Regions from separate parts of the Herbiconiux aconitum genome, predicted to be linked through region 2. Evidence: riboswitches for the same ligand, from Rfam matches in the RefSeq annotation. Region 2 holds a riboswitch; the other holds the start of a gene.
The links. A riboswitch is a leader RNA that binds a small molecule or an ion and turns the genes downstream of it on or off. The one in region 2 is predicted to bind glycine.
Positions count from the first base shown of each region.

Region 1: linked by a shared signal. The riboswitch ahead of N1027_RS00940 (L-serine ammonia-lyase) and the one ahead of gcvT (glycine cleavage system aminomethyltransferase GcvT) in region 2 are both predicted to bind glycine.

Region 1 is NZ_JANLCM010000001.1:212,960-216,358, forward strand. Features, by position in the region: gene N1027_RS00935 (FUSC family protein) at 1-240, opposite strand, end outside; gene N1027_RS00940 (L-serine ammonia-lyase) at 284-1,747, opposite strand; glycine riboswitch at 1,900-1,998, opposite strand; gene N1027_RS00945 (GtrA family protein) at 2,056-2,565, opposite strand; gene N1027_RS00950 (polyprenol monophosphomannose synthase) at 2,738-3,399, shown strand, end outside.
Region 2 is NZ_JANLCM010000002.1:303,270-306,668, reverse strand. Features, by position in the region: gene gcvH (glycine cleavage system protein GcvH) at 1-146, opposite strand, end outside; gene gcvT (glycine cleavage system aminomethyltransferase GcvT) at 148-1,287, opposite strand; glycine riboswitch at 1,375-1,471, opposite strand; glycine riboswitch at 1,473-1,568, opposite strand; gene N1027_RS12995 (copper resistance CopC family protein) at 1,621-2,349, opposite strand; gene N1027_RS12990 (fatty acid desaturase family protein) at 2,366-3,399, opposite strand, start outside.

The DNA.
Region 1 (3,399 bases), on a different contig from region 2:
GATGGCGGCGATCGCGCCGAAGATCGGCGGTTCGTCGCTCGCGATGAAGGAGCAGGCGACCCAGGCGATGACGGCGGCGGCCGCGGTCTTCAACACCTGCAGCAGCGGCGTGCGCGCACTGGCCTGGAAGGTGCGCACCGGCACCATCGTGGCCCGCGCCATCGACCGCCAGCGCCCGGTCCCGGTCTGCTGCCGAGGAGGGGGCGAGCTGGCGCCGTCGGTCGTTCCGCCCGAGCTCACGCTTCCACAGTAGTGCGCGCCGCAGCGGGCATCCGGATGCCTGTCAGCACTCCACGACGTTGACCGCCAGACCCCCCAACGCGGTCTCCTTGTACTTGTCGCTCATGTCGCGGCCGGTCTCGCGCATGGTGGCGATCACCTGGTCGAGACTCACGTGATGGCTGCCGTCGCCCCACAGCGCCATCTTCGCCGCATTGATGGCCTTCGACGCCGCAATGGCGTTGCGCTCGATGCACGGGATCTGCACCAGCCCGCCGATCGGATCGCAGGTGAGCCCGAGGTTGTGCTCCATCGCGATCTCGGCCGCGTTCTCGACCTGCTCGGGCGTGCCGCCCATCACCTCGGCGAGCCCCGCGGCCGCCATCGACGACGCCGACCCCACCTCGCCCTGACAGCCCACTTCGGCGCCCGAGATCGAGGCCTGCTCCTTGTAGAGCACCCCGACGGCAGCCGCAGCCAGGAGGAAACGCACGCACACGTCGTCGTCGGAGGTCACGGGCACCGGCACGGTCGCCCCCGGCGGTAGGTGGTGCGGCAGATAGGTGCGCGCGTAGTGCAGCACGGCCGGCACGATTCCGGCGGCGCCGTTCGTGGGAGCGGTCACCACACGACCCCCGGATGCGTTCTCCTCGTTCACCGCGAGCGCCACCAGGTTCACCCACTCCTGCCAGAACTCGGGTGCTCCGTGAGGGTCTTCCACCCGCAGGCGCTCCCGCCACTCCGGCGCCCGGCGCCGCACCGCGAGCCCGCCCGGGAGCACGCCGGTGCGCCCGAGGCTCGTCTCGACGCACTCGTCCATCACGTCGCGGATGGCCAGCAACCGGGCCCGCACCCCGGCTGCCGCATCGTCGGCTGCCGTGTCGCCCGCCGCGGCATCGCCACCTCCGGCCAGTGCCACCTCGTTGGCCAGCATGACGCCGGCGAAGCTGAGTCCGCTCGCGCGGCAGTGCCCGAGCAGCTCGCCCGCCGTTCGGAACGGAAAGGGTACTGCGGTGGGGGCAACACCAAGGGCGCCCCCAGCGCCGCCAGCGCCCCCATCCTGCTCCCGCTCCACGAACCCCCCGCCCACCGAGTAGTACGTCTCCTCGACCAGCACCGCACCGTCACCGCCGAAGGCCGTCAGCCGCACCGCGTTGGTGTGCTGAGGCAGCACGGTGAGCGGTCGCATCACGACGTCGGCTTCGCACAACGGGATCGGCCGGCGCCCACCGAGCAGAGTCGTCGACGTCGTTGCGATCCGCGCTCGTCCTTCGTCCATCTGCGCGGGTGTCACGGTCTCGGGCCGCAGTCCCTCGAGACCGAGCAACACGGCCGACGGCGTTCCGTGCCCCACACCCGTTGCCGCCAGCGAACCGAACAGGTCGACCCGCACCCCCTCGACGCGGTCGAGCACGCCTCCCTCGACGAGGGAGCTCGTGAACGAGGCCGCGGCGCGCATGGGGCCGACCGTGTGCGAACTGGACGGGCCGATGCCCACCGAGAAGAGGTCGAAGATGCTGAGTGTCATGGGACTCCATTCGCCCGCGGCGCGCTGTTGCGCCGACGGTGTCCCTCTCCGCTCTGTACCTGACCTGAGAGATTTCGCGGTAATCGCCGCTTGCCCCATCGGTGGAACCACACGCAACGGGTGCGCCGCGGTGATTCGCTCTCCAGAGTCGCCCAACTGCAGCGGTGCATGGGCCTGAGAGTTTCCCGGAGAGGAATTGCTCCTACGGCGCCGACCGATGGCTCTCGGACGGACTCTCCCGCTGCTGTTCGAAGGCTTGTTCAATTGCATACTGCCAGTTGACTGAACCAGAACCTATCAGACGGGCCTCAGGAGATCGAGGTCGTCTTTCCTGCGGTCTCGACCCGCGCATCCGGAACGCGCACCCGGTGCTCGCCGAACACCCACACCCGGTAGAGCACGAAGCGGAAGATCGCGCCGAGCACGAGCCCGATGACATTGCCCGAGATGTTGTCGGCCAGGAGCGAGGTGTAGTGCAACACGTAGTGCGAGAACCAGAGGCAGGCCAGACCGATGCCCATGCCCATGATGCTCACGGCGAAGAACTCGATGCTCTCGCGCAGCATGTCGGCGCGGCGGCGTTCTTTGAACGTCCAGTACCGGTTGCCCAGCCAGTTCACGAGGATGGCCAGGCCGGTCGAGATCAGCTTCGCGATCACCGGCCCCTCGTGCATGTGCGCCGGGTCCATGACCGTCGTGCGCAGGAGGTTGAAGACCCCGACATCCACGATGAAGCCGAGCCCGCCGACCAGGCCGAATCGGATGAATTCGACAGCGAGCAGACGAAAGCGCGACCTCGTTGCGGGGGCACTGGTCATGAAGGAATACCGTTTCTGACGTACGAAACCAGAGATAAGAACTTTTCGTATCTTCCAAGAGAATGCTGAGCGTAACTGGGGAAAATGAACAGGAAGCATCGATACGCTTTCGAGCGCCGTCAGACTTGGCAGCACCTGACCGATTGAGGAAACTATGGCGAAAACTGTCGTGGTGATACCGACTTATGACGAGATCGGCTCGATCGCCGGCGTCACGCAGCGGGTTCTCGCCGCAGAGGCCGGCACCGAGGTGCTGATCGTCGATGACAACTCGCCCGACGGCACCGGTCAGCTGGCCGACGACTTGGCCGCCGACGACGCCCGCATCCACGTGATGCACCGCACCGAGAAGAACGGTCTGGGCGCCGCGTACGCCGCCGGCTTCCGCTGGGCGCTGCAGCGCGACTACGACTTCGTGGTGGAGATGGATGCCGACGGGTCGCATCAGCCCGAAGAGCTGCCGCGCCTCACCGCACTGCTCCGCAACGGCGCCGACATGGCTATCGGAACCCGCTGGATCCCGGGCGGTGTCATCAAGAACTGGCCCGCCTACCGCAAGCTCATCTCCCGCTCGGGCACCGCCTACGCCCGCATCCTGCTGCAGTCGAAGCTGCACGACCTCACCAGCGGCTACCGCGGTTTTCGCGCCGACTCGTTGCGGGCGATCGACTTCAGCACGGTCAACTCGCAGGGCTACTGCTTCCAGATCGAGCTGGCGTGGATGTTCGAGCGCTCGGGCGGCACCATCGGCGAATTCCCCATCACGTTCGTCGAGCGTGAAGAGGGCGTGTCGAAGATGTCGACCGGCATCGTGGTCGAAGCACTGGCCAAGGT
Region 2 (3,399 bases):
ACGGTGCCGGCAGCAGGCAGGTCGAGGTAGACGATGTCGCCGAGCTGCGCTGCCGCGTAGGCGGTGATGCCGATGGTGGCGACGCTGCCCTCGACGAGCACCCACTCGTGCTCGGAGGTGTAGCGGAGTTCGCTCTGGTCAGTCATGTCAGTCCTTCTTCCGGCGGTAGAACGGGAGGGTCGTGGTGCGGAACGTGAGGCGGGTGCCACGGATGTCGACGCTGAGCTCCGTGTCCGGCTCGGCGAACCGCGGAGCGACGTAGGCCATGGCGATCGGATGCCCGAGCGTCGGCGAGAGCGCCCCGCTCGTCACGACGCCGATCGGCTCCGTGGCCGCGTCGTCGGCGGCCTCGGCGTAGATCGCGTAGTCGGCGCGGGCGGCGCGGCGACCGTCGGCCACCAGACCGACCAGCACCGGCGCATCCGTCGCCGGCCCCTGCTCGAGGGCTTCTCGACCGACGAAGGCGGCCTTCGCCATCGCGGGCACGCGCCCGAGTCCGGCCTGCACCGGGAAGGTCTCGAGCGAGAGCTCATGGCCGTAGAGCGGCATGCCGGCTTCGAGGCGCAGCGTGTCGCGGCTGGCGAGCCCTGCGGGCACGATCCCCTTGTCGGCTCCGGCCTCGGCGACGGCCGTCCACACGGCTTCGGCGAGATCCGGATGCACATACAGCTCGAATCCGTCCTCCCCCGTGTAGCCCGTACGCGCCACGAGAACCCGCTCGCCACGGAAGGTGCCCTCGATCGCCCGGTAGTAGCGCAGCTCGTCGAGCCCAGGTGCCTCGAAGCCCGCGGTCGCCTCGAGGATGGCCCGCGAGCCCGGACCCTGCACGGCGATCAGCGCCGTCTCGTCGCTCGTGTCGCGCAGCATGGCGTCGAACCCGTCGATCCGGTCGGCCAGCGCCGCCGCAACCGGGTCGTGGTTCGAGGCGTTGGCCACGACGAGGAAGTCGGAGTCTCCGGTGCGATAGACCACGAGGTCGTCGATGATCCCGCCCTCGGGGGCCAACAGCAGGGAGTACTTCGCCTGACCGAGCTCGATGGCCGAGAGCCGACCGGCGAGCGCGTGGTCGAGGAACGCCCCGGCCTCAGCGCCGGACACCTCGAACTCGGCCATGTGCGAGAGGTCGAAGAGGCCGGCCGCGCTCCGCACCGCGTGGTGTTCGGCGAGGTCGCTCGAATAGCGCACCGGCATCTGCCAGCCGGCGAAGTCGGTGAAGGTGGCGCCGGCGGCGACGTGCACCGCGTGCAGCGGGGAGTAGCGGGGAGGGGAATCCGTCGATTCGGTCATGAGTTCTCCGGTTTCGTCGCAGGCGGGGCCGGCGAGTGGCGGGAGCACACTGCGCGGTGTCGAATCGTGCAGATCTGCTCTGAGAACTCCCCCTCTGTCATCGTGCCTGAGAGTTTCACGCCGCAAGCGACGCTTTCACCATGGGCGAGCCGCTGTCGATGCTGCGGACTGCTTTCCAGAGCGGCCAGTTCGATGCGGTACGAGGACCTGAGAGATTATCGGGGAGGATTGCTCCTTCGGTGCCGTTCCGGATTGTGGAGCGGCTCTCCCGCGTCGAGCTAGTGGCCAGCGGTATTCAGTTGGAAGGTGCTACGCGAACGAGCATAGCGCCCCTCACTGATCGCCGTAGCCGCCACCACGGCTGCGCCGCACCGCGAGCACGACGATCCCCGCGATGGCCCCGAGAGCCACGAGACCGAGGAGCACGGCGACGGGCCACGGCACGACGGGAGCGGATGCCGGGCTCGGCGCATCCGTCGCCGTGACCGTCGCCTCGGTGGCGTCGGCGGTCGGCACGGGTGTCGACGCGGTCGCGACCGGGGCCGGACCGGCCGCGTCGGGAGTGGAGGTCGGGGTGCCGTCGGGGTCTCCTGCCCATGCGTCGCCACAGGCGGGCGATTCGGTCAAGCCGTCGTGGGCGCCGTCGAGCGTGCTGGGTTCGTAGTCGAACTCGTACTGCCCCGACGTCGGGTGCCCGTCGGAGGAGACGACCTGCCAGAGCACGACGTAGGCGCCCGCGAGCCCGAGCGCGATCGGCGTGTCGACTGTGGAGTCCTGCACCGACAGGCATCCGGATTCGTGGTGCAGCCCCTCGCTGTCCACCACCTCGATCGCGAAGCCGTCGGTGCTTTCGCCGAGGGTGAGGAGCTCGTCAGAGAAATCCAGGGTCACGACACCGGGATCGGTCGTCAGCGAGTCTCCGGCCGCCGGTGACGACGATTGGAGCGCGTCATGAGCCGACGCCGCACCCGCCGATCCGACGACGAGGAGCGCGACGACGCCGGCGGCTGCGAGGCCGCCGGCGAGGGCGTTGAAACGGGTGCGGGTGGGCGGAGTTCTCACCCGACAACGATATCCGTCAGCTTCGACGAACCCGGTACTGGTTCACCAGCGGGCAGTCGAAGGGATCGGGTGCGTGCATGCCCACCCGGTTCATGTAGGCGATCACCGCGACGTGCGCCTCGAGCAGCGAGGTCTGCGTGTAGGGGATCTTGTGGGTCGCGCAGTACTCCTGCACGATCGGCCGTGCCTTCATCAGGTTCGGGCGGGCCATGTTCGGGAACAGGTGGTGCTCGACCTGCAGGTTGAGCCCGCCCATGAACACGGTCATGCCCCAGCCGCCCGCGATGTTGCGGGAGGAGAGCACCTGCTTGCTGAGGAAGTCGATGCGGCTGCCGGCGGGGAAGATCGTCATTCCCACGTGGTTGGGGGCGAAGGACGCACCCATGTAGAGGCCGAAGACGGCCAGCTGCACGCCGATGAAGGCGAACGCCATGCCGAGCGGCAGGAAGTAGAAGATGACGGCGACATAGGCGACGAGACGGATGCCGATGAACCAGAGTTCGAAACGGCGGCCCTCGACCGGCTTGCGGCTGAACAGCGTCTTGAACGACAGGTAGTGGAGATTCAGGCCCTCGAGCAGCAGCAGCGGATACAGCGCGTAGCCCTGGCGGCGGGTGAGCCACGCCATCAGGCCTCGGCGCGACGCGGCATCCTCTTCGATGAAGGAGACCGTGTCGATCTCGATGTCGGGGTCTTTGCCGATCACGTTCGGGTTGCCGTGGTGGCGGGTGTGCTTCGACATCCACCAGGTGTAGCTCATACCGACGAATGCGGTGGCGAGGGTGCGGCCGGCGCGGTCGTTGGCGGGGCCGGACTCGAACACCTGACGGTGCGAGGCCTCATGGGCGAGAAAAGCGAATTGCGTGAAGATGATGCCGAGTCCGCCGGCGATCGCCAGCTGCCACCACGACTCGCCGAGCAGCACGAAGCCGGCAGCGGCCCCGCCCAGGGCGAGCACCAGCACGGAGAACATGCCGATGTAGAAGGTGCGGCGCTTGCGGAGCAAGCCCACGTCACGCACGGTGGTGAGGAGTTCGGAATAGGCGGCCG